One region of the Desulfocurvibacter africanus subsp. africanus DSM 2603 genome, then DNA from elsewhere that is predicted to be linked to it. Evidence: predicted binding sites of a transcription regulator. Region 1 holds the regulator's gene; the other holds the start of a gene.
What was found. Region 1 encodes sigma-54, which starts transcription at its own class of promoters, with help from an activator protein. Its sites were predicted from a motif close to CTGGCACGGNNNNTGCTT; they were not measured.
Positions count from the first base shown of each region.

Region 2: the regulator sigma-54 is predicted to act here: its motif matches at 3,988-4,005, upstream of H585_RS0100415 (split-Soret cytochrome c).

Region 1 covers NZ_AULZ01000014.1:91,056-106,456, reverse strand. The annotation lists gene H585_RS0111045 (CTP synthase) at 1-1,562, shown strand, start outside; gene H585_RS0111040 (KdsC family phosphatase) at 1,602-2,123, shown strand; gene lptC (LPS export ABC transporter periplasmic protein LptC) at 2,124-2,711, shown strand; gene H585_RS0111030 (LptA/OstA family protein) at 2,740-3,255, shown strand; gene lptB (LPS export ABC transporter ATP-binding protein) at 3,252-4,004, shown strand; gene rpoN (RNA polymerase factor sigma-54) at 4,209-5,651, shown strand; gene hpf (ribosome hibernation-promoting factor, HPF/YfiA family) at 5,683-6,216, shown strand; gene H585_RS0111010 (PTS sugar transporter subunit IIA) at 6,221-6,670, shown strand; gene rapZ (RNase adapter RapZ) at 6,683-7,567, shown strand; gene H585_RS0111000 (PTS sugar transporter subunit IIA) at 7,873-8,313, shown strand; gene H585_RS0110995 (PTS sugar transporter subunit IIB) at 8,317-8,784, shown strand; gene H585_RS0110990 (PTS sugar transporter subunit IIC) at 8,840-9,490, shown strand; gene H585_RS0110985 (manganese-dependent inorganic pyrophosphatase) at 9,605-10,525, shown strand; gene H585_RS0110980 (DEAD/DEAH box helicase) at 11,148-12,737, opposite strand; gene H585_RS0110975 (protein-glutamate methylesterase/protein-glutamine glutaminase) at 13,193-14,251, shown strand; gene H585_RS0110970 (HEAT repeat domain-containing protein) at 14,330-15,401, shown strand, end outside.
Region 2 covers NZ_AULZ01000001.1:92,834-108,234, forward strand. The annotation lists gene polA (DNA polymerase I) at 1-2,118, shown strand, start outside; gene H585_RS0100405 (RES family NAD+ phosphorylase) at 2,330-2,794, opposite strand; gene H585_RS0100415 (split-Soret cytochrome c) at 3,128-3,931, opposite strand; gene H585_RS0100420 (pyridoxal-phosphate-dependent aminotransferase family protein) at 4,382-5,557, shown strand; gene H585_RS0100425 (DUF1844 domain-containing protein) at 5,650-5,952, shown strand; gene argC (N-acetyl-gamma-glutamyl-phosphate reductase) at 6,050-7,105, shown strand; gene H585_RS0100435 (ABC transporter permease) at 7,161-8,279, opposite strand; gene H585_RS0100440 (ABC transporter permease) at 8,282-9,430, opposite strand; gene H585_RS0100445 (ATP-binding cassette domain-containing protein) at 9,430-11,169, opposite strand; gene hlyD (secretion protein HlyD) at 11,173-12,225, opposite strand; gene H585_RS0100455 (CerR family C-terminal domain-containing protein) at 12,222-12,929, opposite strand; gene H585_RS0100460 (PRC-barrel domain-containing protein) at 13,198-14,046, shown strand; gene H585_RS0100465 (phenylacetate--CoA ligase family protein) at 14,354-15,401, shown strand, end outside.

The DNA.
Region 1 (15,401 bases):
TGCTGCTCAAGGCCCGTGGGCTCAAGGTGACCATCCAGAAGCTCGATCCCTACATCAACGTGGACCCCGGCACCATGAACCCTTTCCAGCACGGCGAGGTTTATGTGACCGAGGACGGAGCCGAGACCGACCTGGATCTGGGGCACTACGAGCGTTACCTCGACGCCTACATGACCCAGCGCAACAATTTTACCTCCGGAAGCATCTACAACTCGGTCATCACCAAGGAGCGCCGCGGCGACTACTTGGGCGGCACGGTTCAGGTCATTCCGCACATTACCGACGAGATCAAGCGCTGCATCACCGGCGTGGCCACCAATGAAGACGTGGTTATCGTGGAGATAGGCGGCACGGTTGGCGATATCGAGGGCCAGCCTTTCCTGGAGGCTATTCGGCAACTGCGTGGAGAATTGGGCAAGGACAACGTGCTCTACATCCACCTGACCCTCGTGCCCTTCCTGCGCACCGCAGGGGAGGTGAAAACCAAGCCCACTCAGCACAGCGTCAAAGAGCTGCGCTCCATCGGCATCCAGCCCGACATCATCCTGTGCCGCTCGGAAGTGGACCTGAGCAAGGATATCAAGGACAAGATCGCCCTGTTCTGCAACGTGGACAAGGACGCAGTGTTCACGGCCAGGGACGTGAAGAGCATCTACGAGGTGCCGCTTGAGTTTTACAGCGAGGGCGTAGACCAGAAGATCGCCATCATGCTGCGCCTGCCGGCCAAGAACGCGGCCCTGGAGCAGTGGAAAACCCTGGTCTACAAGCTGGAGAATCCCCAGGGCAGAGTGACCATCGGAATCGTGGGCAAGTATGTGGACCTCAAGGAGGCTTACAAGAGCCTGCACGAGGCGCTCATTCACGGCGGCGTGGCCAACGACGTGGCCGTGGATCTGGTCTACGTCAATTCCGAGGAGGTTCAGCCCCGGAACGTGGCTGACAAGCTTAAGAATCTTGACGGCATCCTCGTGCCCGGAGGCTTCGGCTCCCGTGGCGTGGAAGGCAAGATCGAAGCCATTCGCTACGCCCGCGAGAACAAGGTGCCCTTCTTCGGCATCTGTCTGGGCATGCAGTGTGCGGTTATCGAGGGCGCGCGCAATGTCATCGGGCTGGATAAGGCCAATTCCGAGGAGTTCGACCTGACCACTCCCCATCCGGTCATCTATCTCATGACCGAGTGGTATGATTTCCGCAGCAAGTGCGTGCAGAAGCGTGGAAAGGACAGCGCCAAAGGCGGCACCATGCGTCTTGGCGGCTATCCCTGCGAGGTCAAGACCGACACCAAAGCCTTCGACGCCTACCGGGAGACGGACATCACCGAGCGCCATCGCCACCGCTACGAGTTCAACAAAGCCTACTTCAAGCAGTTCGAGGAGCACGGCTACGTGTTCAGCGGCTTGTCGCCGAACGGAGAGCTGGTGGAGATCGTAGAGCGCCAGGACCATCCCTGGTTTCTGGGCTGTCAGTTCCATCCGGAGTTCAAGTCCAATCCCATGCGGCCGCATCCGCTTTTCAGGGAGTTCATCAAAGCCGCCAAGGTCAATAAGGAAACGTCCAAGTAGGGCGAGAGCCTGAAACAGGTCAGTCAGGAGCGAGCTCTAATGACATTTGAAGAACGCGCACGCAGGGTGAAGCTCCTGGTTCTGGATTGCGATGGAGTCCTGACCGACGGCGGGCTCGCGTACGACGAGGAAGGCCGCATCACCAAACGCTTCGACGTCCAGGACGGCCTTGGCATCAAGGCCGGCCAGCACATGGGTTTGGATTTCGCGGTCATAAGCGGCCTTGACCATGCAGGTGTCGCGCGCAGGATCAAGGATCTCGGCATCAAGCATTACTTCGCCGGCCACGTGCAGAAGCTGCCCATCTTGGACGCTTTATGCGCGGAATTGGGCATCCGTTACGACGAGATCGCCTATATGGGCGACGACTGGGTGGACGCGGCACCCATGGCTCGTGTAGGCTTGCCCTTGGCGGTGCCCAATGCCCAGCCCGAGATCCGGGCGCTGGCAGCCTGGGTCGCCTCGGCGCACGGAGGCCACGGGGCAGTGCGCGAAGCCGTCGTGATGATTCTCAAGGCCCAGGGCACATACGAGCAAGCCTATCGGCACTGGAGCGGCTAGGTGCTCAGGCGTCTGGCCGTGTTCTTTCTGGTGTTGTCCCTGCTCGCCGTAATCGGCTTCGCGCTGGTGAAGCTTACCGAGCGAGCCGGGCTCATGCCCGATCTCAGCGGCTTCGTCACTGATGTCGAAATCGACATGGCCGCCAAGGGAATTGAACTAACCCATGGAAACGAGGGTAAGCTCATCTGGCGTTTGCGAGCCGAAAGCGCGAGCTATGATCAGGAGAAAGGACTCGTGCTCGTCCAGACTCCCAACATAGACTACTTCACGCAGCCAAGTGACAAATTGCTGCATGTCCGGGCCCCTCAAGGCTCCGTGCATCAGGAAAGCAGCGAGGTTCATTTCTGGCCTGAGGTTACGGCCGTATATGAAAAAGCCTCGCTTACGGCCAAGGAGATAATGTATGATGGCCAGGGTTTGTTGACCGCTAGCGGCGGAGCGGTCGTTAAGCAGGAAGGGGTCACGCTCATGGCGCCGGTCATGCATTTTGACTTGAATGCGCGCGTCTTTGTCGCGGAGGGCGGAGTGGTTGTCGAATCCGGTACTGACAAGATTTTTACTGACCCCTTGAAAGCTAATGCACCCTAGCCATCTTATCGTATTCCTAATTTGCGCCATGGCGTGGATACTGCCCATCACTGCCCAGGCCGCTGAGGAGAACCTTGTCCCCACCAAGGTGACAGCGGATCGTCTGACTTATTCCCAAGAAGGCAACCGGGCCGTATTTGAGGGCAAGGTGCATGTCGTTCGGCAGGATATGGAATTGTGGGCCGATCGTATCGAAATCGACCTGCGTCCGAACGGTGATGGCAAGAGCGGCGCCAGCGGACCGGATATGGCCTTCGCCACAACCGAGGGCGCTTCGCGCATCAACAGGATTATCGCCTTGGGCAACGTGCGCATGCGCCGAGGCCAGAGCGAGGGCAAATGCCGCAAGGCCACCTACCTGGCGGATAAGAGCATGATTATCCTGGAGGGCGATCCTGTCCTCAAGGAAGGTGAGAATACCCTTCAAGGCAAGGAAATACGGATCTATATCAATGAGAACCGTAGCGAGGTCATTGGCAACACCAAACGCCCCGTGGAGATGATCTTCGTTACCCCCGAGAAGGGGGCCGAGAAGAAGAAATGAGCCAGAACGAGTTCTCTCAATTGCGGGCTGCGGGCCTCAAGAAGCGTTATGGAAAGCGCGACGTTGTTTCCAATGTGAACCTGGACATCACTCAGGGAGAAGTGGTGGGCATCCTGGGACCCAACGGCGCCGGCAAGACGACCACCTTTTATATGCTGGCGGGCGTCGTGAAGCCGAATGACGGCACGGTATTCCTTGACCAGCGCGAAATTACCATGCTGCCGCTGCACGAACGGGCGCGGTTGGGCATCAGCTATCTGCCCCAGGAGAGTTCCGTATTCAAAAAGCTCACCGTGCGGCAGAATATGGACATCATCCTGGAGCATACGGGGCTCTCCCGCCGTGAGCGGGCCGTCAGGGCCGAGGAGCTATTGGATGAACTGGGCATCACGCGCCTTTCGGGCCAGAAGGCTTCGAGCCTTTCCGGCGGCGAGCGCCGTCGGCTCGAAATCGCCCGCGCCCTTATCCGCCGTCCCCGTTTCGTCTTCCTTGACGAGCCCTTTGCCGGCGTGGATCCCTTGGCCGTGCTGGATATCCAGGATATCATTAAAGGACTCAAGGAAAAATGCATCGGCGTGCTCATTTCCGATCACAACGTACGTGAAACCCTGTCTATTTGCGATCGAGCCTACCTGGCCTACCAAGGCAGCATAATCCTGGAGGGCTCCCCAGAGCAGATAGTCTCCGATCCGAAGGCACAGCAGGTCTACCTGGGCCAAGGCTTTCGTCTGCAGGGAAGAGATATCTAAGAATCCTTGTCCCACAATGCTTCTCGCGTTCTGGCGCAATGGTTGCATACACACATCAAGTATGGCATGAATACACCCACGGCTGCCTGATGAAACTGTGGATACGCTTTCCCCGAAGCCCTTCAGGCCGCTTTATTTATACGGGAAGGCGTCACTGCACTGCCGTCGCGGCAACGAATCCTTCGTGAACGCCATTGGGAGATTATGGGCTTAGAACTACGACAACAACTCAAACTTTCGCAGCAGTTGGTCATGACTCCCCAACTGCAGCAGGCGATCAAGCTGCTTCAGCTTTCCCGGCTCGAGCTGCTCGATACCGTGCAGCAGGAACTCATGGAGAACCCGCTGCTCGAAGAGGGACAGGCCAGTGATCTTGGTAATGAGATCCAGGCCCTTGAGGTCCATGAGCCTGTTCAGGAAATTTCCAAGGATCGCGATGAGATTCTGACGCGTGAACTGACCCGCAATGCGGACTGGGAAGATTACCTCGGTGAGTTTTCCAGCTCGGGCAAGCAGATGCAGATGCGCGAGTCCGAAGTTCCCGAGGATGGCGTCAGTTTCGAGGCTCGCCTTTCCTCAAAGCCGTCCTTGGAAGGGCACCTGTTCTGGCAGGTGCGGCTTTCCGATTTCAGCGAAAAGCAGAAGCAAGTCAGCGAGATCATTATCGGTTGCCTGAGCCCGGCGGGTTACTTGCAGTCCACGGCCGAGGAAATCGCGGCCATGGCGCACACCACGCCGGAAGAGGTCGAGGTGATCCTGCGGCGCATCCAGCGTTTCGATCCCGTGGGCGTCGCAGCCAGGACCCCTCAGGAGTGCCTGCTGGTGCAACTCGATGTCTATGAACACAATGACCCCATACTGCGGGCATTGGTTTCCGAGCATCTGGAAGACCTGGAAAAACGGCGCTACAAACCTCTGGCTCGCAAATTCAAGATCACTCTCGATCAGCTCAAGGAGTACCTTGAGGTTCTGCAGACCCTGGAGCCCTTGCCGGGAGCCAGCTACTCCTCCACCGAGCCGTACTATGTCAGCCCGGACGCCTACGTATACAAATTCAACGATGAATTCGTAATCATGCTCAATGAGGAGGGCATGCCCAAGCTGCAGCTCAACTCCATGTATATGGACAGCCTGCAGGGTTGCAATTCCTCGGATAAGGAATACATGCAAGAGAAGATGCGCTCGGCAGTCTGGCTCATGAAGAGCCTTTACCAACGCCAGCGTACGCTCTACAAGGTCCTCGACAGCATTCTGCGCTTTCAGCGCGACTTCTTCGAGGAGGGGGTCACCCATCTGAAGCCCCTTATCCTCAAGGATGTAGCCGACGATATCAGCATGCACGAGTCCACGGTCAGCCGCATTACGACCAACAAGTATGTCGCCACGCCTCATGGCGTTTTCGAGCTGAAATTTTTCTTCAATAGCGCCCTGGACCTTGATGACGGCAGCCAAGTAGGCTCGGAGAGCGTCAAGGCGCTCATCAAGCAGCTCATATCCGACGAAAGCTCCAAGAGGCCTCTCAGCGACGAGCGCATAGCCGAGATTCTCAAGGAAAAACTCCAGGTGAATATTGCCCGCAGGACCGTGGCCAAGTACCGCTCGGCCTTGGGCATCGAATCCTCTTCCAAGCGCAAGCAAATCTTCTGATTTCTGCCAACCCCGCGCAAAAGGAGCAGGTATGAACATCCATTTCACGTTCAAGAACTTCGAGCCTTCCGAGCACCTCAAGAACTACGCGCGAACCCGGTTTGGCAAGCTCTCCAAGCATGGGATCAACAGTGCCGAGCTGCAGGTCAATATGAGTGTCGAGAAGCATCGGCACATGGCCGAAGTGGTTCTTTCCGGCGATAGTCTGCATCTGTCCGCCAATGAGGAATCACAGGACATGTACGCCACCATCGACATGGTCTTGGATAAGCTCGTGGCGCAAGTCAAAAAGAGCGGCGACAAGAAATCCCTGCGCAAAAAGCCCGGACAGACTTCGGTTCGCCTGGACGTGTTCAGTTATGCGCAGGCCGGTGACCGCAAGGAGCGCACCATCATCCAGACAGACAGCTATATCCCCAAGCCCATGGATGTGGACGAGGCGGCCATGCAGCTGGAGAGCCTGGGGTATGAGTTCCTGGTCTTCCACAATGCCGAGACCGAGCGCGTCAATGTCATTTATCAGCGCAAGGACGGCAACTACGGCCTCATCGATCCGGGGATATGAGCACATGCTGATTGCGGATTACCTGCACAAGAATCTCGTTCTTCCGGACTTGGCTGCGGTAGCCAAGTCGGAGGCGTTGACTGAACTTGTCGAGCCTCTCAAAAGCGAATTCCCAGATCTGGACCTGGCCAATGCGTTGCAGGTCCTGCTGGAGCGCGAGCAGTTGGGCACGACTGGCATCGGCGATGGCGTGGCTATTCCTCACGGCAAGCTCGTGGGACTCGACAGGATCATTCTCGTGGTCGGCCGTAGCCGCCAAGGGGTGCGTTTCGAATCCCTGGATGGCAAGACATGCACCATTTTCTTCCTGGTGCTGGCTCCGGAACAGGCCGCGGGTATGCATCTGCGCATTTTGGCGCACATCTCCAAACTGCTCAAGGACGAGGGATTCCGGCGTTCCTTCCTTGAGGCCGAGGGGCGCGACGAGCTGTACACCTTGCTGAAAACACTTTGATCGAGGCGCTCCATGCCTAGGCCTTCGCCTATTCCCGTGCTCGTTCTGACCGGGCTGTCCGGAGCAGGGAAGAGCACTGCCTTGAATGTGTTTGAAGATTTGGGTTTTTTCTGCGTGGACGGCCTGCCTGCATCCATGCTGCCCAAGCTGGTTAGCCTGTATGAGGGGCAGGAGGTGTTGCCCGGCAAGGGGCTGGCCTTGGGCATGGATATCCGTCAGCAGGATTTCCTTCGTCAATGGGGTCAGGCCCGGCAAGATTTGGCTCAGTATGACATCTCCCTGCAGGTCATCTTCATCGAGGCTGAACTGCCGGAGCTCATGCGCCGCTACGCCACCACCCGGCGGCCCCATCCGCTCGAGTCCGAGCAACTCGGCCTGCAACAGGCCCTTGAGTTGGAGCGGAACCTGCTGGAACCTGTGCGTGCCGAGGCCGACTTAGTGCTCGATACCACGCATTATTCGGTGCACGACCTCCGGCGCGTGTTGCAGGAGAAATGGAGTTATCTGGAGGAGCAAACCTCCGGCCTGCGCGTGCACATAATCTCCTTCGGCTTCAAGTACGGCCCGCCCAAGGAAGCCGACCTCCTCTTCGACTTGCGTTTTCTGCCCAATCCGTATTTCGATCTTCTGCTGCGTCCACTTACGGGCAAGGACCAGATTGTCGCCGATTATGTATTTCAGGACGAAAGCGGAAAGCTTTTTGCGAACAAGCTCATGGAGTTTGTTTTATTTCTTTTGCCGCTCTATGCTCGCGAGGGCCGCTTCAGGGTGACCATCGGTCTCGGCTGCACCGGGGGGCGGCATCGATCTGTCGCCGCCGCCGAGATGCTGTTCAGGAACCTTAAGGAACAGGGCTACGCCGTCAGTCTTGAGCATCGGCATATCGAGAAGGGCTGATTTTTAGGGCAGATTGCTTTTGACAGCCCGTTGGAAAAAGGGCTGTGCGGGCCAGGAAGGCCCGCTGGTTGCGAAGCAATCGCCCGTAATAGTGGAGCTTTGCTCCACTATTACGGAGTTGAAAAAGTCCAGGACGGACTTTTTCAACAGTCTGTTAAGACGCCCGCTCCGGCGTTGACGGCGCAAGTGAATTGCGCCTACGCGGCGGCAAGCCATGCCGACGCATGGCTTGCAGAGCATTTTCAAAAGCAAAATGCTCTAATTGCCTGTGGACAGGGGAAAGGCGAGGCGATAATCAGAACGCGATGAAAGTTATACGCAAGGACCAGCCCAAGATCACGGGCGTCATCATCGTCACGCACACGGACTATGGCGAACGTCTGCTGGCAGCGGCTCAACTCATCCTGGGTCAGCAGGGTGGCTGCCGGTCCATCCCCGTGGATGTGACTTCCAATGTGGAAGAAACTGTCCGGACCATCAAGGCCGCCATTCAGGACACCGATACCGGCAATGGCGCCCTTATCCTGACGGACATGTTCGGCGGGACGCCCACCAACTTGAGTTTGTCCTTGCTTGGCACGGCGCATATCGAGGTCATCACCGGCGTGAACCTGCCCATGCTGCTCAAGGTATTCGGCAGCAGGCATCTGCCGCCGGCGGATCTGGCCCGTGAAGCCAAAAAAGCCGGTGTGCAGGGTATTGTCGTGGCCGGCGAGGTGCTGCGGCAGAAGATCGCAGACGGATAAGCCATGCTCTGGGTGCGCATCGACAACCGCTTGATCCATGGCCAGATCATCGAGACATGGCTGCCCTATACCGGGGCGGCGCTGCTTATTATTGCCAATGACGAACTGGCCACCGATGCCTTGCGCCAGGAGATCATGTCTTTGGCCATTCCCAACGATGTAAAAGTCGTTTTTACAAAAATCAATGCCGTGACCGATTTGGTGGCCCGTTTCAGCACTGGTGATCGGTCCAATGCCCTTGTCCTTTTTTCGTCTTGTCCCGACGCCAGGCGGGCATACGAGCAGGGCTTCGCCTTCGAAGGGTTGAACATCGGCAATCTCCATTACAGTCCTGGAAAGAGACAGATCTGTGCGCACGTCGCACTTGGCGATGAAGATCAGTCCTGCATCGAATTCTTCAGCCGTAAGGGTGTCAAGCTGGACTTCCGTTGCGTGCCCAACGATTCCGTCCAGGTGAGGATCTTTTCGTGACCTTGGGCCAGATGCCCTTGCAGGCGCTGTTGCCCCTTGTCGGTTTTTTTTTGTCCTGTTTTCCCTCTTCCGTTTCCAGCTCAACATAGGCCTCCTCGAGCGGCCGCTGGCTATCGGCCTCGTGTGGGGCCTGCTTTTCGGTGACCTGGCCACAGCGATTTCCATCAGCCTGTTCTTCGAGCTGTTCTGGATGGATCTCATACCTGCGGGCACTTTCATTCCCCCGCAAATGGCCGCATCGACCCTGGCGGCGTTGACTCTCGTAGAAGTCTATCATTTCACTGCTCCACCTTTAGCAGTGCTGGCCATCATCGCCTGTCTGCCCCTGGCCTGGCTTGGCACGCGCATCGAGGCCATGGAACGTGAACGGCAGAACAAGAGCTACAACGAGCTGCTGCGTTCTTCCCGTGGCGGAATGGACGCGTTCTCTCCCGGGGGGCTCGTGCGCAAGGGCTTCGTTCGAATGGCCATCATTAATTGGCTTTTCTTCCTCGTCAGCTCCATTACGCTCGTGTGGATCGCCGGATTAGTCTTGCCGTTCCTGCAGCGGTATGTTGTCCTGCTGCCGGTAAAATGGTGGCATGTCTGGTTCGGTGCCAGTCTGGGCGGTTTGCTTTCCATTCGTTTCCGGCCTGGGTACATTCTGCTGGCCGTGGCTGCGGCAGCTACAGCGTTTGCGGCTTATCTTGCAAATCTTGGTACATAATGAGTTTTCCATAGACTGGATGTGGAAATGTCTTGGCAGCGCAGTATGTTTGTGCTATTTGGCACAAGCCTCTCTTGGCTGCAATTTCGCAATTCCATATAGGAGGAACCTACCATGGCTGCCTATGTTGTTGGACACAAGAATCCGGACACCGACTCCATCGTTTCCGCCATTGCTCTTGCCGACCTGATGACCAAGCGCGGCATTCAGGCCGTTGCCGCCGCTCAGGGCGCTCTCACCCCCGAGTCCAAGTTCGTTGCGGACAAGTTCGGGCTCAAGGCTCCCGAGCTGATCGACGATGCCACCGGCAAGCAGATCATGCTGGTCGACCATTCCGACATCGCCCAGACCGTGGAAAATCTGGCCAAGGGCGAGCTGCTGGCCATTGTCGACCACCACAAGCTGGGCGACATCACCACCTCCAACCCCCTGACCATGTGGGTTTGGCCCGCCGGCTGCACCTGCACCGTCATCAAGGGCATGTACGACTTCTACAAGATCGAGATTCCCAAGGGCATCGCCGGCGGCATGCTCTGCGCCATCCTGAGCGACACGGTCATGTTCAAGTCCGTGACCTGCACCGATGATGACAAGAAGGCTGTCGAGGCCCTGGCCAAGATCGCCGGCGTGACGGACGTCATGGCCCTGGGCATGGAAATGTTCAAGGTCAAGTCCGCCGTCGAGGGCGCCTCCATGAAGGATCTGGTGCACCGCGACTACAAGGACTTCGACATGTCCGGCAACAAGATCGGCATCGGCCAGCTGGAAGTTGTCGATCTGTCCATCCTCGAGCCCGTCAAGGCTGGCCTGCTCGCCGAGATCAAGAAGATGCAGGGCGAAGGCCGCCACAGCGTGTTCCTGCTGCTCACCGACATCATGAAGGAAGGCTCCGAGATGCTTATCGCGACCAAGGATGCCTCCGTGGTCGAGAAGGCCTTCGGCGTCAAGGCCAACGGCGACTCCGTTTGGCTCAAGGGCGTCATGAGCCGTAAGAAGCAGGTCGTGCCCCCCTTCGAGAAGGCTTTCGGCAAGTAAGCTGAATCCTCCTGAATCTACAAAGCCCGACCTGGATTTCCAGGTCGGGCTTTTTGCGTCTCTGCAAGGCCATTCTTAGGCGGCCCCCAATCGCGCGTCTTACAAAATGATGTAGGCGTGATTAGCTTGCCGTATGGCAATACAGCACCTTGCAAATAAAATGAAAAATGGGGGTGCAGGGAGCGCCGCTCCCTGCCGGGAGAGAGTCTGAGAGAGGGCAGCGCCCTCTCTCAGTTCAAACGCAAATTGCTCTAGCATCCAAGGAAATCAGATCCGACAAGAGAGGCTCTTAACAAAGACACGAGCAATCGCTTTGAACAAGGGTCCTCTGATTATGCAAGAGGAGACGGTTTAATGACTGTGTGTTTCTCTGGCTAATTGCTAACCGTTCTGGCTTGAATTCCCCTTTGGATCATAGACAGCCCCTGTCAGCAACGCCTAGCAGTGCTAGTGTTGCTGACTTGTGAGCATTTCCGCCGTCTAGGCGGGAAAGGCACATTATGCATTTCTTGCGGGGGCACAGGTGAAGGCAAGCGAGTGCAGGTCGTTGGCCGGCCAAGCCATACTACATCAGCAGCCTGAGGAGGGGGGACCCTCCTCAGATCAATGTGGGGCGCAAGGGTTAGGCGTCACTTCCCCTGTTGTCTGTTCCTGAGCTCTTTTTGTGCCTATTGCGAGGACGGCGGCGCTTCTTGCGTTCTTCGCCTTCATGCGCGGAGGCTGGCTCGTGACCCGTTACCGGCTCCGTGCGAGGCGCGGATTGGCGGATAACCGGCAGTTCGGGCGGAGAGTGTAGAGTCTGCTGATAATAGTCGTCCAGGAGCATGGCGATGATGGCCAGTTCCTCTTCGTTTTTGCCCAATTCCTGTGCCAGGGGCATGAAGCGCATCATGCGTTCCTGTTTTAGAGGCGGCCGAGCGCGTAGAGTGGACTCCAGAAGCGCGGTCACGCGCTCCGAGGCCACGGATCGCACGGTTTCATCCGTGGGCAAGGGACGTGTCACGAGGTCGATTGTGAAGCGCTTTGCCAGACGTTGCATCTCAAGCTTCTGGATGACGTCGACCAGGGTAATGACCTCGCCGCTGGCTCCAGCCCTACCGGTGCGTCCGGCTCGGTGAATGTAGGACTCGGGGTCCTCGGGCGGCTCGTACATGATGACGTGCGACAAGTCGGGAATGTCGATGCCACGCGCGGCCACATCCGTGGAGACGAGCAGCCGCAGGGAGCCCGCGCGTACGCGGTCCAAGATGCTCTCACGTTTGCTTTGAGACAGGTCGCCGGTGAGGCCGTCGGCGTCGTAGCCGAAATTGGCCAGCACCGTTGATACGTATTCCACCTGGGCTTTGGTATTGCAGAAGATGAAGGCCGAGGTTGGGTTCTCCACCTCGATGATGCGCATGAGGCACCGCTCGCGGCCCATGCGCGGCACCTCGTAAATGACGTGCTGCACCTCTGCCACATGTACCTGCTTGCTCGATAGGGACAGCATCTGCGGCTTGTGCATGAACTCGCCTGCCAAACGCATGACGAAGGCTGGGTAGGTGGCCGAGAACATGAAGGTGTTGACGCGCCGTTTGGGCATGTACCGCTGCACCTGCTTCATGTCGGGATAGAAGCCGATGGACAGCATGCGGTCGGCCTCGTCAAAGATAAGCGCTCGCAACTCCTGCAGATTGAAGTTGTGGCGCAGCAGGTGGTCCAGGATGCGGCCGGGCGTGCCGACCACGATGTGCGCTCCGGCCTTGAAGCCTTCGACCTGCTTGCCGAAGCTTACTCCCCCATAGACGGCCACGACTCTGGCGCGGTCTCCTACCAGTACCTCGGCCTCGTGGGCCACTTGGCGGGCCAGTTCACGCGTGGGTACGAGCACAAGGGCCTGGGTAGCGGCCAAATTCGGATCAATGCGTTCCAAGATGGGCAGCACGAAGGCCCCGGTCTTACCGCTGCCGGTCCTGGATTGAACCATGAGATCGTGGCCGCCCATTATTATGGGCATGGACTTTGCTTGAACAGGCATCAGACTGGTCCAGCCTGCACGGGACAAGGCCTCTCGGAGGAGGGGCGGGAGCATTTCCAGAGTCATTTCTTTGAGCCCCTCGTCAGGCTCCACCTGGGTGACCGCAGAGCTTCCGCCGGCCTTGATCGGCTCCTCCGTTGAGGGCTGAACGCCCTGCTTGGGGGTGTTGCCGTCGTTAATGGGGTCTTGATTCATGGTATGTCCTTTTATCGACCTAACGGTGATGTCACGATCATAAGTCCAGGAAGAGAACAAGGCAAAAGAGAATTACATCCTGACAGCCGCAGTTACGGGAAATGTGACAGCCCCTTTTCGCTGTCTTAGGGGTGCAGGTCAAGATAGTTTAAACGAAAACTGTTTTACTCCAGTCAGATGCAGATCATGTTTTATGCTGTCGCTGGCCCGAAACGGGCGCGGCACACAGATATCTAGCTTTTCCTCGTATTCGGTGCTATTTTTGAAGTCCTCTAGACGTTATATGCAGTAGTAACTGTATTCTGAAGCACTCGGCAAGCATAAGCTCGCGCAGTGTTTGCATAAACGCCAGGATAAGCCGGTGATTGCGCTAGTAACCCTTATAATGTGCGATCAAGACAGCCTTTACAATAGGGCGGAAGGCGACAAGCGCTTTACATTACAGGGGGAGAACATTGATTCGGGTAGTCGTCATTGATGATTCCGCCTTCATGCGCAAGGCTATAAGTACCATGCTCGCGAAGGACCCGGAAATCCAGGTCGTGGGTACGGCCCATAACGGCAACGAAGGGATCGAACGCATCCGCGAACTCGACCCCGATGTCGTAACGCTGGATATCGAGATGCCCGTCATGGACGGCTTGACCGCCTTGCGACGCATCATGATGGAAATGCCCCGGCCGGTGATCATGGTCAGCTCGCTGACCACCGAAGGCGCCGAGGCAACGCTCAAGGCCATGGAACTCGGAGCCGTTGATTTCATCTCCAAGGAATTGTCCAAGGTTTCCTTGGATATCATAAAGATCGAAGCTGACTTACAGAAAAAGGTTAAGGCCGTTGCCAAGCGGAAGTTACGCCACCGGATACCGTTTCGACCCGTGCCGCGTACTGCCGAGTCGCACCTGCGCGAACGCATCGCGGCCATTGGCGGGCGGCCTGTACGGGACATAGTGGCTATCGGCGTTTCCACGGGAGGACCTCCGGCGGTGCAGAAGGTCCTGTCCTCCTTGCCCGTGGATTTTCCGGCCGCGGTCCTTATTGCGCAGCACATGCCGCCAGCCTTCACGGGACCCTTCGCCAAAAGGCTGGACAACGTATGCGCCATCAGCGTCAAGGAAGCCGAGGACGGCGAGCCGCTTAAGCCCGGTACGGTCTACATTGCGCCCGGCGGCAAGCACCTCAAGATAGCCCAACGGGGCACCAAGCTCGATGTCGTCGTGAGTCCGGACCCAGCCGGCGCCCTCTACAAGCCATCGGTCAACGTGCTCATCTCCTCGGTGGCTGAGACTCTGGGGCGTCGAGCTCTGGGGGTCATTCTTACGGGCATGGGAAACGATGGTTTGGAAGGAATTCGCGAACTCAAGGCTCGTGGCGGCCGGGTTTTGGCCCAGAATGATGCCACCTGCGTGGTTTACGGCATGCCCAAGGCTATAGTCGATGCGGGACTTGCCGATGGAATATTAGGGATTGACGAAATGGGTCCGGCAATCATCAGCAGCCTGTACGAGAATTGAGGTTGCGGCCTGCCGGGTCGGCCTGACCGTGCGCATTAGCGTCGCGGTCGTGTGGCGGACCCGCATCTGAGGTATAAGATGGCGGAATGCCAGAGTATTTTTACACAGTTGTCCAGCGGCCAGACCGAGCTCGTGCGCGAGGCGGCCTACAACGCGGGCGAGTCCAGGTGCGAGGAAAGCGTGCCACTTCTGGCCGGGCTCCTGCGCAGCAAGAATATCGGCATCCAGGAGGCGGCCGAGGTCGCCTTGCGCAAGCTCGGAGGAGCCAGCACGGTCAGGTCCGTGTTGCCACTGTTGCGTAGCGACGAGGCACCCGTGCGCAACGTGGCCATGGATATCCTTCGCTCCGTTGGCGACCAGGATTTCGAGTCTTTGGTGACCATCCTGCGCGATGACGATGCCGACATCCGCATCTTTGCCGCGGACATCCTCGGCTCCACTCGCAATGTCCTGGCCGTGGCGCCGCTATGCGATGCGCTGCTCAAGGACCCCGAAGTCAACGTGCGCTACCAGGCGGCCGTCAGTTTGGGAGATTTGGCCTTCCATGAGGGCGCGCGTTGTCTAAACAGGGCCCTGGAGGACGAGGAGTGGGTACAGTTCGCAGTTATCGAAGCCTTGGCCAAAATCAAGGACGACACGTCGGTGGGTGCCTTGGTCTTGGCTCTGAACCGTACCTCGGATCTCGTTGCTTCCATGATTGTTGATGCCTTGGGTGAGATGGGCAATATCAAGGCCGTCAATCTGCTTCTGCGTCGCATGGACGCCAGTCCGACGGCTTTGCGCAACAAGATTGTCAAGGCCGTGGTTAAGATCCTGGGCGGCAAGTCCCTGGCCCTGCTCACTGAAAAAGAGCGGGAGAAGTTCCGCGACTACCTGCTGGTGGCCATCCGGGACGAGGATGTCGAGATCCAGGACGCGGCCATTCATGGCCTGGGATACCTGGGCAATGACGCGGCTGCTGTAGAGATACTGGACTTGGCCGGGAAAATGAACCCGGAGCTTGATCGCGAGCGTATCCTACACGCCATCGACATGCTCGTGGCCATCGGGCCCAGCCCAGCCCTGATCCAGGTTCTGAACCAGGACGATGGCCAGAAAGCCACGGTGGCCGTGGAGGTCATGGCCAGGCTCAAGGACAATACCCTCAATC
Region 2 (15,401 bases), on a different contig from region 1:
GAGCCCGGCCATTGGCCCGACTACCAGGCCCTGATCGGCGATTCCAGCGACAACATCCCCGGCGTGCCGGGCATCGGCCCCAAGACCGCGACCAAGATCATGGCCGAACACCGCACGCTGGAGGAGATCGAGGCCCACCTGGACGAACTGCCCAAAACCTTGCAGGCCAAGCTGCGCGAGCACATCAAGGACGCCTACACCTACCGCCAGCTGACCCGCCTGCGCACGGACTTCTGCGCCACTCTCGGCCTCAATGAGCTGACCTGGCGCGAGCCGGACTGGAAGCAGGTCCAGGACTTCCTGGCCGAGTACGAGTTCCGCTCCCTGCCGCGCGAACTGCCCCAACCCACGCGCGCCGAACCGGCCGTGGCCGCGCCAGCCGCGCCCACCGAACCCATCAACGCGCAGCTCTCCCTGTTCAGCCCCAGCGCGAATGCCGCCATCGCCCCAGCCGAAGCCGAAACCCCTGCCGCGCCGCCCCTGCCCGTGCGCGAGGCGGATCAGGCCTTCCTGCTGCCTGGACGCCAGGGCCGCGACGTAGGCTTGGTGATGATCGACGGCGCGATCCTGCTGGGCATCGGTCACGAGGAGCTGCGCTGGACCGGCAACGTCCGCGACCTGTGCGAGGCCCTGCGCGAGGCCGCATCCGTGGCCACGCCGTCCCTGAAGGATCTGCTGCATGCCTCGGAGGACTGGTTCTGCCTGCCCCTGGACCGATGGTTCGACCTGGGGCTGGCAGCCTACCTGCTGAATCCCGAGGAGCGCAGCTACGACTGGCAGCGGTTGCGCGACAGCCTGGCCCTGGACCCCGACGCCGAGGCCGTGCACCCGCAGGCTAACGGACTGGCCGCCAAGGCCCTGCACGACGTGCTGGCCAAGCGGCTGGCCGCCGCGAACCTGACCGAGCTCCTGCGCGACCTGGAGATGCCGCTCGTCCCGGTGCTGGTGGCCATGGAGCAGGCCGGCATCGCCATCGACAAGGCCGCCTTCGAATCATTCCTGTCCGAGGTCAACGCGCAGATCGGCGAGCTGACCACGCGCATCCACGCAGTGGCCGAGATGCCTTTCAACATCCGCTCGAACCAGCAGCTCGCCCAGCTCCTGTTCGACCGCCTGGGCCTGAAGGCCAAGGGCAAGACGCCCGGCGGCGCGCAGTCCACGGCCAACCCGGTGCTGGAAAAGCTGCGCAACGAGCATCCGGTGGTGGCGGACATCCTGGAATTCCGCATGCTGGAGAAGCTGCGCTCCACCTATCTGGAGCCGCTGCCCAAACTGGCCGACGAGCAGGGACGCATCCACACGACCTTCAATCAATTGGCCACGGCCACGGGCCGTTTGTCCTCCAGCGCGCCCAACCTGCAGAACATCCCCATACGCGGGCCGCAGGGCACGCGCATGCGCGCCTGCTTCACGGCCGGGCCTGGCTGCCTGCTGGCGGCGGCCGACTACTCGCAGATCGAGCTGCGCGTACTGGCGCACATGTCCCAGGACCCCACGCTGCTGGAAGCCTTCCGCCACGGCCAGGACATCCACGCGCGAACGGCCGGGCTCATCTTCGACAAGGACGCGGGACAGGTCGCGCCCGACGAACGCCGCTCGGCCAAAACCATCAACTTCGGCCTGCTCTACGGAATGGGTCCGCAAAAGCTTGCGGCCGAGCTGGGCATCGCCCTGGCCCAGGCCAAGGAGTTCATCGAACGCTATTTCGTGGGTCTGAGTAAACTCAAGGAGTTCTACGACTCCATCGTGAAGGAAGCCGAACAAAACGGCTCCGTGGTGACCATGCTCGGCCGCAGGCGGCTGCTGCCCGACATCCACTCACGCAACGACAACCTGAAAGCCCAGGCCGTGCGACAGGCCATCAACACGCGCATCCAGGGCAGCGCGGCGGATATTATTAAGCTAGCCATGATCCGCGCGCATGCGGACGAGAGGATACGAGAGCTGGGCGGACGGCTGATATTGCAGGTGCATGACGAACTGCTGCTGGAAACTCCGGAAGCGACGGCGCAGGAGGCCGGAGCTAGGATGAAAGAGATCATGGCCGGGATCGTGGAATTGAGTGTGCCGTTGGTGGTGGATATGGGAGTGGGGAGGAATTGGGCGGAGGCGCATTAATATAGTCTGCTCGCCACGCTCTTTCAGAGCAAATACCTGGATTGTCGTTATGCCGACGCTGTGCTTGATCCTCGACCGAAGACCTCGGGGACAAGCACGGCCCTCCCTCTCCCAGCAAAAATCATAAGACAAACCCAATTGACTACTTAGCCTTACAGCCACATGCCTTTCCGACCCTTCGCCCACTCTAGAAACGCAACGCAGCCCAAATCTACTTACACTGGACCAGCCTTCCATCAAATTCGAACCGCACAGCCTCTCCTGCTGCGACTATGGCATACGCTTCATGCTCCGGGTTCAGCAGATAGTTCATTTCGATCGGCACGACAGCGCTCGGCACCTCCAGCACCGCTGTCCTGCCTTCCGCCAGCCAGCGGTCGCCGACGTCCTTCAGGCATGGATGCTGGGGCGTGCGCCAGTCCTCTGGCAATTCCTCGATTGAGACTCGGCCGACGATCTCCTCGGGGAAATCCAGCGAGCAGTAGCAATAGCCGTCTCTTTGCAGCGTGACGTAATCGACATTGGCCATGATCTCCAGCACAGCCAGCGAGAGATTGCCCGCAGCGTAAACAACCGGTCTGCCAGGGGAGTTCCAGCGGCCGCCCACGATCTCCTCACCCAGGCCGGTCAGTGCCGAGTCTGCCTCGACCATCCTGAACAAACGCCAGACGCGCATGATCAAACTCCATGCTCGATTGGGGTTACAGGCCGGCGCATCGCCATGCCGGGCAACGCTCTCCGACTGACTGTAAGCCGCTCGATCCGCTCAAGGCATGCAGCCGCCATCTCCCGCCTGGGAGCCTTGATAAAGGCCGGGGCCTGAGACGAGGTGATATCGAAGGGGTAAACGGAGTCCGCTTGCCGGAAATCGGCAATGTTCCCGCGCATGGCTGACCTCCTGCTATGCCTGCTGGCATTATACACTTACCAAGCGGCAAAAAGCAAAGGCCCGGAAACGCATGTGCGCTTCCGGGCCAAGGGTGAGGCTGGGCAGAGGCTTATCTGGGAACTAGGGATGGTCCTTGAACTTGTTCGTGGAGTGCTCGCTGCCGGAGTGACAGGGCGTGCAGTCCATCTTGGTCTTGTTGTAAGCCGCTTCCTTGCCCTTGCCGTGGCATTCCACGCAGGACTTCTCAGCGTCGGTCGAGCCGTAGAGGGCAGCGAACTTGCCGTCGATCTTGGCGTTCATGATCTCGATGGCCTTCGCGGTCACGTCGGCGGTGAGGCGGGCGCAACGCTCGCCGCGCTCCTTGCTGCCTGCCTCGATCTTGGTCTCGTAGCACCACTTGCTAACGGAAATGTGGCACAGCGGGGAGCCGCTGACCGAGGTGGGGATCGGGCCCTTCACGCCCTTGGGGTTCGTGGCTTCGCTCGGCTCGAAAATGGGGAAGGCGGCCTGCTGGTACCAGCGGAAGAGCTCCGTGACCATCGGATCACGTTCCTCGCGGCCCCAGAACAGGGCGAAGGCGCTGGCCGCGCCGAGCAGCGCGCCGCAGATGGTGCCCCACTCGGAGATGCCGCTCTTGCCCACTTCCATCATGCTGAAGGGGAACTGGCTATAGGGCGCTCCATAACGCTCGCCCATGATTCCTACAATGCCATAGAAAGCGCCGTAGCAGCATCCGAGGCCTTTGTAGTAATAACCATTGTAGCCAACCAGAGCGCTTTCAGCCGGGTCCAGCTTATGCGGCGTCCAGGAAAACTCCTTGTCCTTCTGCGTGAATGCCAAGCTGGTGCCCATCGTTGCGGCCATGGTGCCACCTACAACAGTGCATCCAACGATTCCCAAAGCCTTACGTCTAGAGATTTTCATCCTCTTTACCTCCCAGATTATATTCAACAAAATGCATATGTTTGATTTTTATTGGTAAGCAGACATCATGCCAAGCTTACAATAACCATAGTGGACGCGGCCCGGCGCTGACTAATCGTTTAATATGTTGGCCCTTCGTCAACCCACGTATGCAGGCGAACGAAGCTAGATTTGGTGGCAAACGGATGAAAATCCTGTTTAACCAACATGCAAGCCCATAAACTGCTTGGACATGGCTTTATGTGAATGTGATAACTTTCATTAACAACATGGAAACTTGAGTTTGCATTTTCTGTGTGCAGCCCGAAGTGGACCATCGACGGCATGGAGGTGATCGTGCTCGCTCAGACTTCCGACAACGCGCCGTCCCGATCATTACCCATCTTGCCCGTGGCAAGAACGAGTGATATTTTCATTTTTTGACGAACAATCGAGGAAACCATGAATCCCATGCTGAATAGATTGCGACTGCTCACGCCCGGCCCCACGCCCATGCCCGAGGAAGTCCGCCTGGCCATGGCCCGTGACATGATCCACCACCGCAAGCCGGCCTTCAAAGAAATCATGGCCCGCGTGCAGGAGGGCCTGCGCGTGCTGTTCGGCACGCAGCAGCCGGTGCTGTCCCTGTCCTGCTCGGGTTCCGGGGCCATGGCCGCGGCCGTGTCTAACCTCTTTTCGCCCGGCGAGCGGGTCATCGTGGCCGAGGCCGGCAAGTTCGGCGAGCGCTGGGTGGAGATAGCCGAGCATCGCGGCCTGCAGGTCACGCGCATGTCCTTCGAGTGGGGCACTGCCGTGGACCCGGCGCGCGTGGCCGAAGAGTTGGCCGCAGGCAAGGCTAAGGGCGGCTACGCGGGCTTGCTCGTGCAGGTCTCCGAGACCTCCACGGGCGTGCTGCACCCGCTGCGCGAACTGGCCAAGCTCACGCGCGACACGGACACCCTGCTGCTGGCCGACGGCATCTCGGCCGTGGGCGTGTCGCCCTGCCCGCTGGACGAATGGGGCATGGACTGCCTGGTGACAGGCTCGCAAAAGGGACTCATGCTCCCGCCTGGCCTGGCCTTCGCCGCCCTGTCCGAAAAAGCCTGGCGCAAGGCCGAAAACGTCACGCCGGGTTGTTATTATTTCGATCTCAAGGAGGAGCGCGCGGCCTGCGACAAGCAGCAGACGCGCTTCACATCGGCCGTCGGCCTCATGGTCGGACTGGATGTGGCCCTGGAGCTGCTCTTGACGCCTGGATTGGCGGCCCTATATCGCAAGCAGTGGGCGCTGACCCGCATGGCGCGGGTCGGCATCGCAGCCATGGGCCTGCCGCTCTACGCGGCCGAGCACTACACCTGGGGCCTGACCGCCCTGGCCATGCCCAAGGGCGTGGACAGCTCCAAGGTGCTGGCCGCCGCGGCCAAGGAGCACAACGTGATCATGGCCGGCGGGCAGGGGCACATGAAGAACTACATGGTCCGCGTGGGCCACATGGGCTACGTGGACTTCGGAGATCTGGCCGCCGGGCTCTTCGCCTTGGCCAGCGCGTTGCAGGCCCAGGGTGTGCGCATGGCCGCGCCCGATTATCTGGAGCAGGCCCTGGCCGCCTACACCAAGGGCCTTACGGAAGAGCCGCCGCTTCCATAATGGAAGACGCGCGGTTGTCGTGACGCAAACGGCGGACAGCACCGCCGACAACCGCCGGCTCGGCCGGCACCGGAACACGCCAAGGAGTTTCCATGGCCAGCGAAACCACCTCCAGTTGCACGTGCGGCAAGCAGGGCTCTCACGTGCACATGCCGCAAGTGACCTTCTCCACGTTCATTCTCTCCCTGTGCTCGTCGGGGCTCGTGCAGTTGGGCGAGGTGCCGGACCCGGAATCGGGCCGCACGGTCGAGAATCTGGACATGGCCAAGCATACCATCGACATATTGGCCATGCTGAAAGATAAGACATCCAAGTGCCTGGAGCCCGAGGAAGAACGGCTTTTGGCCGACATCCTCTACGAGCTGCGCGTGAAGTACTGCGCCAAGCGCAAGTAGTCGGCGCAGCGCCGTATCGGGCGAGCTTTAACGGACGCCATGCGCCGCCCGCAAGCGGGCGGCGTTTTCCTTTTCAATTTCACCAGCGGAGCGAGACATGAACGCGACGAAACGGGCCGGCCTCGTGGGCGTGACCGGCTACACGGGCATGGAATTGACCCGGCTCCTGGCCGGGCACGAGGGCATCGAACTGGTGCGGGCCACCTCCCGTTCCGAGGCTGGCAAGCCCCTGTCCGCCATCTATCCCTTCCTGCAGGGCACAAAGCTCGCTGGTTTGACCATTACCCAGCCCGACATCGCGGACCTGCGCGAGAACTGCGACATCGTCTTCCTGGCCGTGCCGCACGCGACCGCCATGGACATGGCCGGTCAGCTCCTGGACGCCGGCGCGCGCGTGGTGGACCTGTCCGCCGATTTCCGCCTGCGCGATCCGGCCGTGTACCAGACCTGGTACAAGCACGAGCACTCGCGCACGGACATCCTGCCCCAGGCGGTCTACGGCCTCGTGGAGCTGTACCGCGAGGACGTGCGCAAGGCGCGGCTGGTTGCCAACCCAGGCTGTTACCCAACCTCGTCCATCCTGGCCCTGTACCCGGCCCTGGCCGAAGGTCTGGTCGAGACGGACGACATCGTCATCGACGCCAAGTCCGGAGCTACGGGCGCGGGCCGCAAAGCCAGCCTGGGCTCGCTGTTCTGCGAGGTGTCCGACACCTTCAGGGCTTACAACCTGGGCAAGCACCGCCACACGCCCGAGATCGAGCAGGAAGTCTCGCGCATCGCAGGCCAGGACATCCTGCTGTCCTTCAACACGCACCTGCTGCCCATCAACCGGGGCATCCTGTCCACGATCTACACGCGGCTCAAGAAGGGCGTGGACCCGGCCGCCGTACGCGCGGCCTATGAGAAGCACTACGCGGGCGAAGCCTGGGTGCGCCTGCTGCCGGCCGGCGCATTGCCCGAGACCCGTTTCGTGCGCGGAACCATGTTCTGCGACATCGGCCTGGTGACCGACCCGCGCACCGGACGGCTGATCATCCTCTCGGCCATCGACAACCTCTGCCGCGGCGCGTCCGGCCAAGCCCTGGCCAACGCCAATCTCATGCTCGGCCTGCCCGAGAACATGGGGCTGAATCTAGCGCCGATGGTGCCGTAAGGATCACAACGAATAAGGGAGGGCGATGCCCTCCCTTGCTTTTTACCTGCCTGCCCTACTCCAGCCTTCTCCGGAAAAACCACGCCGCTCCGGCCATGTTGGCCACGGCGATCACCGCCATGGGCCAGGTCTGCTCCCAAACCATATGCACGGGCATGGCCTTGAGGAACACGCCCTTCACGACAACCAGGAAGTAGCGCAGCGGGTTGCCCAGGGACAGGTATTGCAACCACTCGGGCATGTTCTCCACGGGCGTGGCGAAGCCCGACAGGGCCACGGCCGGCACCAGGAAAGTGAACGCGCCGAGAATGGCCTGCTGCTGCGTCTTGGCCACGGATGAGATGAACAGCCCAACGCCGACGATGGAGGACAGGAACACGGCCATGCTCATGTACAGGGCCAACAGCGACCCGTGCAGGGGAATGCGGAAGCCCACCACGGCCACGGTGACGATGAGCGTGCCTTCGAGTAGGGCCAGGATGAGCGCCGGGATGGTCTTGCCGGCCAGAATCTCGCGGGTGGAAAGCGGAGTTACCAGCAACTGGTCGAAAGTGCCCAGCTCACGCTCGCGGGCCACGGACAGCGAGGTGACCACCAGGCCGATGACCGTGCTCAGGATGCCCACCAGGTTGGGCACCGTGAACCAGGTGTTGTTCAGATTGGGGTTGAACCAGTTGCGCACGACCAGGGTGGACGGCGGTTCGGGCAGGCCGTAGCGCACGGCCACGTCGCGATTGAAGCTGTCCAGGATGCGCGCGATGTAGCCCTGGACGATCTGAGCCGAGTTGGAGCGGCGGCCGTCCAGGATGACCTGCACCTCTCCGGTGCGGCCCGCGGCGATGTCGCGCGAGAAATCCTGGGGGATATGCAACACGACCAGAACCTCGCGGCTGTCCATGACCTCGACGATCTCCTGCTGGCCGCGCAGAAAGCGCAGGTCGTCGAAGGTTCTGGAGCCGGCGAAGCGCTGCACCAGCTCCGTGGACCAGGCTCCCGTGTCCTGGTTGAGCACGGCCAGGCTCACGTTGCGCACCTCCAGCGAGGCCGCGAAGGAGAAGACCAGCAGTTGGATGGTCGGCGGGGCGATGAGCACGATGCGGCTGCGCTTGTCGCGCACCAGGGCCAGGATCTCCTTGATGATGAGCGCGCGCACGCGATGCAGGGACGCCAGCATGGTCAGTCGAGCCTCTTCACGGTCTTGCGCAGGGTTATGAACAGCAGTACGGCCGCGATGATGGCCATGCCGGCCATGTTCGGCAACAGAACCTCCCACACGTCGCCCACCAGGAAGAGCGTCTGCAGGCAGGGCACGAAATAGCTCGCCGATACCGCGTAAGTCAGGATGCGGATGGGCGTGGGCATGCTGGCGATCTCGAACACGAAGCCCGAGAGCAGGAAGGCGGGCAGGTAGCCGGCCAGCAGCGCGGCCTGCGAGGCCACGAACTGGTTGCGCGACACGGTAGAGATGAACAACCCCAGGGCCAGGGCCGAGACGAGGAAGACCGAGGAGACCAGATACAGGGCCGCGAGCGAGCCGCGAAACGGCACACCGAACAGGGTCACGGTGATGACCCAGCAGAAGGTCAGCGAGCCCAGCCCCAGCAGGTAATAGGGCAGCAGCTTGCCCAGCAGCAGCTCCAGGCGGCCCACGGGCGTGGCCATCATGGCCTCCATGGTGCCGCGCTCCCACTCGCGGGCCACCACCAGGGCCGTGAGCAGCGTGCCTATGAGCGTGAGCACCGTGCCGATGGTGCCGGGCACCAGGAAATAGCGGCTGATCAGCTCCTCGTTGTACCACATACGCGGCACGAGCCGCGTCGGCTCGGACAACGGCTGACCCTGATCCCTGGCCCACTGGGTCAGCCAATTGGCCCACAGCCCCTGCACGTAGTTCTGCACGAAGTTGGCAGTGTTGGGCTCGCTGCCGTCGGTGATGACCTGCACAGGGGCGGCCTGGGTGGCCTGGGCCAGATCCTGGGCAAAGGTCTCCGGCACTATGATCAAGCCGCGCAGGCTGCCGCGCAGGAGATCGTCCTCCAACTCGCGGCGGTCCTTGGCCATGTGCACCTCGAAGAAGCGCGAGGCGCGGAAGGCGTCGGCGAAGTCGCGCGCCTCGGGCGAATCGTCCTCCAGCACCAGCCCCACGCGCAGCTGCTCCACATCCAGGGACAGGGCGAAGCCGTTGAGGAAGAGCAGGATGGGCGGCAGCACGAAGGCGATGAGGATGCTGCTCGGATCGCGCACGATCTGCAGGGACTCCTTGATCATGAGCGCACGCAGCCTGCGCAGAGCGCCCGGCTGTGCCGTACTCATTCGCGAACCCATCAGGCCGCCTCCTCCCGCATGTCGTGCGACTGCACCAGGGCGATGAAGGCGTCCTCCATGGCCGGGTCGGGCAGTTCCTCGGAACGCACCGAGGTCTTGAGCTCGTCGGGCGAGCCCGTAGCGATGACCTGCCCGCGATAGACCAGTCCGATGCGGTCGCAGTACTCGGCCTCGTCCATGAAGTGCGTGGTGACCATGACCGTGACGCCCTTCTCCACGATGCCGTTGATGTGCGTCCAGAACTCGCGGCGCGTGAGCGGGTCGACGCCCGAGGTAGGCTCATCCAGGAAGAGCACCACGGGCTCGTGCATCACGGCGCATGACAGAGCCAGGCGCTGCTTGAAACCCAGGGGCAGCTCGTCGGCCGATGTCGCCAGGTGAGGCTTCAGGCCGAAGATGCCGATCATGCGCTCCACGACCTCGCGCTGGCGGCCGCCCGCCAGGCCATAGACCCCTGAGAAAAAGTCCAGGTTCTGGCGCACGCTCAGGTTGCCGTAAAGGGAAAACTTCTGGGCCATGTAGCCGATGCGCGCGCGGGCCTCGCCGGGCGCGGCCTGCAGGTCCAGGCCGTCCACCAGGGCCTGGCCGCGCGTTGGCTTGAGCAGACCGCACATCATCTTGAAGGTCGTGGACTTGCCCGCGCCGTTGGGACCCAGCAGGCCGAAAATTTCTCCGCGCCGGATGGCGAAGCTCACATCCTTGGCAGCCGCGAAATCCCCGAACATCTTTGTCAGGCCCTTGGCCTCGATGACGGCCCGGCCGTCGCCCTGCACCAGGGACATGCTCTCGGCCAGGGAGGAAACCCCGCCGGGCACGCCGCCCAGGATGTCCAGGAAGGCGTCCTCGAAACGTGGGCGCACCTCATCCAGCCGGCTGGACCCGCCCGCGCCGAACCCTTGCGGATCGGGCCGCCGCGCGCCTTCGGCAAGCACGACGCGCACGCTCTCGCCCTGGATCACGCCGTCGATGACGCCCTGCTGCTCCAGGGCCGCCCGCAGCACCTGCCTGCGCCGGCCCTCGATGCCGCGCACCTGGAAGACCCGGCCGGCCACCCGGCCCGTTAGCTCATGCGGCTCGCCGGAGAAGAGCAGCTTGCCTTCGTTGAGCAGCAACACGAGGTCGCAGGCCTCGGCTTCGTCCAGGTATGACGTGGACCAGACCACGCCGATGCCGTCGGCCTTGAGATCCTGGACCATGCGCCACAGCTCGCGGCGCGAGATGGGGTCCACACCCACGCTGGGCTCGTCCAGGAGCAGCAGGGCGGGCTTGCGGATCATGGCGCAGGCCAGGCCGAGCTTCTGCTTCATGCCGCCCGACAGCCGCCCGGCCAGGCGCGAGGTGAAGCGGGCCAGGTCCGTAAAGGACAAAAGCCGCTCGAAGGTCCCGGCGCGCTCGGTTTTGGGCAGCCCACGCAGGTCGGCGTACAAACGCAGGTTCTCCATGACCGACAGGTCCTCGTACAGGCCGAACTTCTGGGGCATGTAGCCGATGCGCGCGTGCACGGCTTCGGGCTCACGGCTGGTGTCGAAGCCCAGGGCCATGACGCTGCCCTTGTCGGGCCGCAGCAGGCCGGCCATGAGCCGCAGCAGCGTGGTCTTGCCCGCGCCGTCCGGCCCGACCAGGCCCACGATCATGCCGGGCGGCACCTCGGCCGAGACATGATCCAGGGCCGGCCGGCTTGGCCCGAAGCGCTTGAGCACGCCGTCGGCGCGGGCCAGCGGTTCGTCACTGCGCGCCACGCCCTATTCCTCGCTCTTCCGGGCGTTGGCCTGCACTTGCTCCTGCCCCTTATCCTGTTTTCCATCCTGAGCGGGGCGCGCCACGACAGTCACGGGCATGCCCTGCCGCAAGCCTTTGTCCGGATTCGCCACGATCACGCGGATCCTGTACACGAGGTCCGTGCGCAGACTGGTTGTCTCCACGGACTTGGGCGTGAACTCGGCCTGGGGCGAGACGAAGCCGACCTGGCCTTCGTAGGGAGTGTTTGGGCTGGTGTCGGTGTACACCTGCACGGGTAGGCCAGGATAAACCCGGCCGAGTTGCGGCTCGGGCACATAGGCGCGCACCCAGACCGGCTCGTGAAGCGAGAGCGTGTAGGCGATGGAGCCGGCGGCGACCACGGTACCCGGCTCGCGAACGCGGGTCAGAATCACGCCGTCCGACGGCGCGTACAGATCCGCGTCGTCCAGGCGCGTGAGGGCTTCGGCCAGCCGGGCCTTGGCCGCGCGCAGATTGGCCCTGCCCTGCAGCACATCCTCCTCGCGAAACCCCTCCTGAGCCAGGCGCAACCCCTCGCGGGCGGACTGCAGCCTTGCTTTGGCCTCGTTGCGGCGAGCCATTGCGTCGTCATAGGCTTGTTTGGACACGGCTCCGGTATCGTGCAGATCCTTCTGGCGCTGGAAGTAGCGTTCGGCGTTACGCAGGGTGGTCTCGCGCTCCTCCACCTGCGCCTGGGCCTGGGCGATTTCCTGGGGCCGCGTGCCGGTCTCCAGCTTGAGCAGCTCGGCCTCGGCCACCTCCACCTGGGCCCTGGCCAACCGAACCTCGTCCTCCAGGGGCCTCTTGTTAAGCACGGCCAGGAGGTCGCCCGCGCGCACCTCGTCGCCTTCCTCATAGCGCATGGTCTCGATGCGGCCGGAGACGCGGAAACCCAGATCCACCTGGCGGATGTCCACGTTGCCGTAGAGCGTGATTTCGCCGTTCTGGTTCGCCTCGCCGCGCAGCAAGAAGTACCAGGCCAGGCTGCCAGCCACGAGCAGCAGGATGAGCAGGATGATCAGCCGCTTCTTGTTCATGGCTTCGCCTTCCCCTTCTGTCCTGCCGCCATGCCGATGGCGTTGCGTGTGATGGCTTCCACATTGACCGCTATGAGCCCTGCCAGCTTGGACACCTGCCCGGGCGTCAGCTGTTCGCGGTCCAACCTGCGCAGCAATGCGGTTTCACCGATGCGGAAAATGAGCACTTGGCCGAGGATGGCCTGGGCCAGGAAAATCAATTCCTCGCTTTCAGCGGACAGGCGCGTGAGTCGGGACAGCAGTGTGCCGCATGCGCCGAGCATGCGCTTGAAAAACCCCTGAAACAGGATTTCAAAGGCTTCACTGGGCTTGATCTGTTCCTGCAGGACGATGCGCGCCCAGCGTTTGGCCTCGGGCGAGCCGATTATCGTGAGGGCCATGGCCGTAAGCAGCCGCTGCAGTTCGGCTATCAATTCGCCCTCGGTGGCGTCCTCGCGCATGGCCAAGTCATTGGCAGAGGCGATCTCCGGGGCCAGTCGCTCGCGCACGCGCTGCACGATCTCCTCGACCACGGCTTTGTACAGGCCTTCCTTGCTGCCGTAATAGTATGGAATAGCCGCGATGTTCACGCCAGCCTCGGCCGCCAGCCTGCGCGTGCTCGCGCCCTCGAACCCATGCTGCCCGAAGACGTCGATGCCGGCCTCGATGAGCCGCTCGCGGGCATCGGCCTCCTTACGATCCGTTTTGCCGGTCTTATGTGTCATGGCTATCCCTTTCGACCGCTCTGATCATTTTGTTCCTAATCCATTTCGGCGGGTTGCCGCCACAACCGTTCGCTGTCGCACTATCCATACTCATTAAAGCAGCCAATTCGATTAGTCAATCGCATGATTAAGTCATTCGCATGCATTTATTTTAGTTCTCACTTCTCTTTTCCATGTTCCCTAAGCTCCGGTATGGGCTAACATCAGCCGAACAGCCAACAGGGGGCGCGGTGTTTCCTGTAACAAGACGGGGGCAAGGAGGTACGCCATGCGCGCTGTCTTCCTGTTCATCTCTGCGGTGATGCTTCTCGCATACGCAAGAGACCCGCTCGCAGCCCAGGGCCAGCAAACCGAGATATTGCCCGAGCTCCTCGTGCAGGGCCAGGCCGTGCTAAACCGCGCGGTCAGCATTCCATCCAAGGACCGCACCGGTGAAATCGTGGATCTCATGGTCGACCCGGCCACGGGCCACATCGGCTTCGTTTTGCTCTCCTTCAGTGGCTTCATGGGTCTTGTGGAGAAGAACGTCATCGCGCCCATCCCCTGGGCCAGGGTCGAATTCGAGCCCAAGCAGAAGACTTTCGTGGCCAGGGGCATCGGTTCGGACGAGGGCGGCGATATCGTGGAGTACGATGAAGACAAGTGGCAGGTGTTCGACGAAGCGGAACTCGCATCCCTGTACGAATCCTATGCCCTGCCGAACCACGCGCAGGAGACCCGCAAGGCGTACTCGGAGGTTGCCGGGACGGACAAGGACGCCGGCGAGCGGTTGAGCATGCTCCAGCTCACGCGCCTTATCAACACGCCGGTCATGTCCCGGAAGGGGGCGCTCCTGGGCTATGTCGATAAACTATACCTGGACCTGACAGGCGGCCTCATCAGGCTCGTAGACGTGCGATCTCCTGGAGATCGGCTTGAGCAGCCGGCCCACCTCGTGCCCTATCCGCTCCTCGACTATGAATGGGGTGTGGGCCGCTTTACGCTCGATGTCAGCCGCAAGGACCAGGCTCGACTCGAAGACTTCCCCATCCACGCCGGGATGTATGTCCAGGCCAAGACAATGCGGCAGATCTACCGGAATATGGGACTTACGGAGTATTTGCGCGTCGGCGGCTAGACTTGCGCATTCGACTTGCGTCCCTCGCCTCGGCCAGCCGCTACGTATCAAGATTTGGCTTGCTGTTTACCAATAGCAGCACCCTGGCCTGGATTCTGCGGCGGCCTGTCATAACCCTTGCCTAGGCCGCCTCACGTTGAGAAATCCAACGCGTTTCAGGTGGGCTGGAAGATCTTGATCCATGAAGGCCATAATGCGCGGGTATTGTCCTTGCCCGCCGCATGCCGTATCGTGCGCCGTCGCATCCATGTCCCTATTGCTTTACCGATCATCCGGCGCTTCCATGCGCCGCGCGCGGAGCAGATCAATGGCGAAACAAGCCTTCATCCCGAACATCTCGGCCGACGAACTGGCCGCGCGGCAGCTCGACGGCCTGCGCTGGACTCTGGAGCACGCCTTCCGGGGCAGCGAGGCCTACCATGCGCGCCTGCGCGAAGTGGGCTTCGAGCCCGGTGATCTGAAAAGCCTGGACGACCTGCGGCGACTGCCCTTCTGCTCCGTGGAGGATCTGCGCGACGGCTATCCCCTGCCGCTTCTGTCCGTGCCCGAGGAACGGGTCGTGCGCATCCATGGCTCCAGCGGCACCACGGGCAAGCGCAAGATCCTGGCCTATACTCAAAAGGATATCGACGACTGGAAGGACATGATGGCCCGCTGCTTCGAGCTGGCCGGCTGCACGCCCATGGACCGCGTGCAGATCTGCGTGGGTTACGGCCTGTGGACGGCTGGGGCGGGCTTCCAGCTCGGCTGCGAGCATTTCGGGGCCATGGCCGTGCCCGTGGGTCCAGGCCTGATGGACATCCAGTTGCAGCTGCTCACGGATCTCAGGCCCTCGACCATCTGCAGCACCGCCTCCATGGCCCTGCTATTGGCCGAGGAAGTCGAGCGCCGCGGCCTGCGCGACAAGATCGGCCTGAAGCGGGCCATCTTCGGGGCCGAAGCCCACTCGCCCAAGATGCGCGCCCGCTTCGAGGAGCTGCTCGGCCTCGACGGCAGCTTCGACATCAGCGGCATGACCGAGCTGTACGGTCCCGGCGCGGGCCTGGAATGCTCCGCGCACCAGGGCATCCATTACTGGGCCGACTACTATATTCTGGAGATTCTGGACCCCGAGACCATGGAGCCGGTCGCGCCCGGCGAGATCGGCGAGATGGTCGTGACCACCCTGCGCAAGGAGGCCGCACCGCTCATCCGCTACCGCACGCACGACCTGACCCGGCTCATCCCCGGCCAGTGTCCCTGCGGCTGCAGTTTGCCGCGCCATGACCACATCCTGGGCCGCTCGGACGACATGATCATCGTGCGCGGAGTCAACATCTATCCCGGCCAGATCGCCGAGATCCTGGGCATGTTCC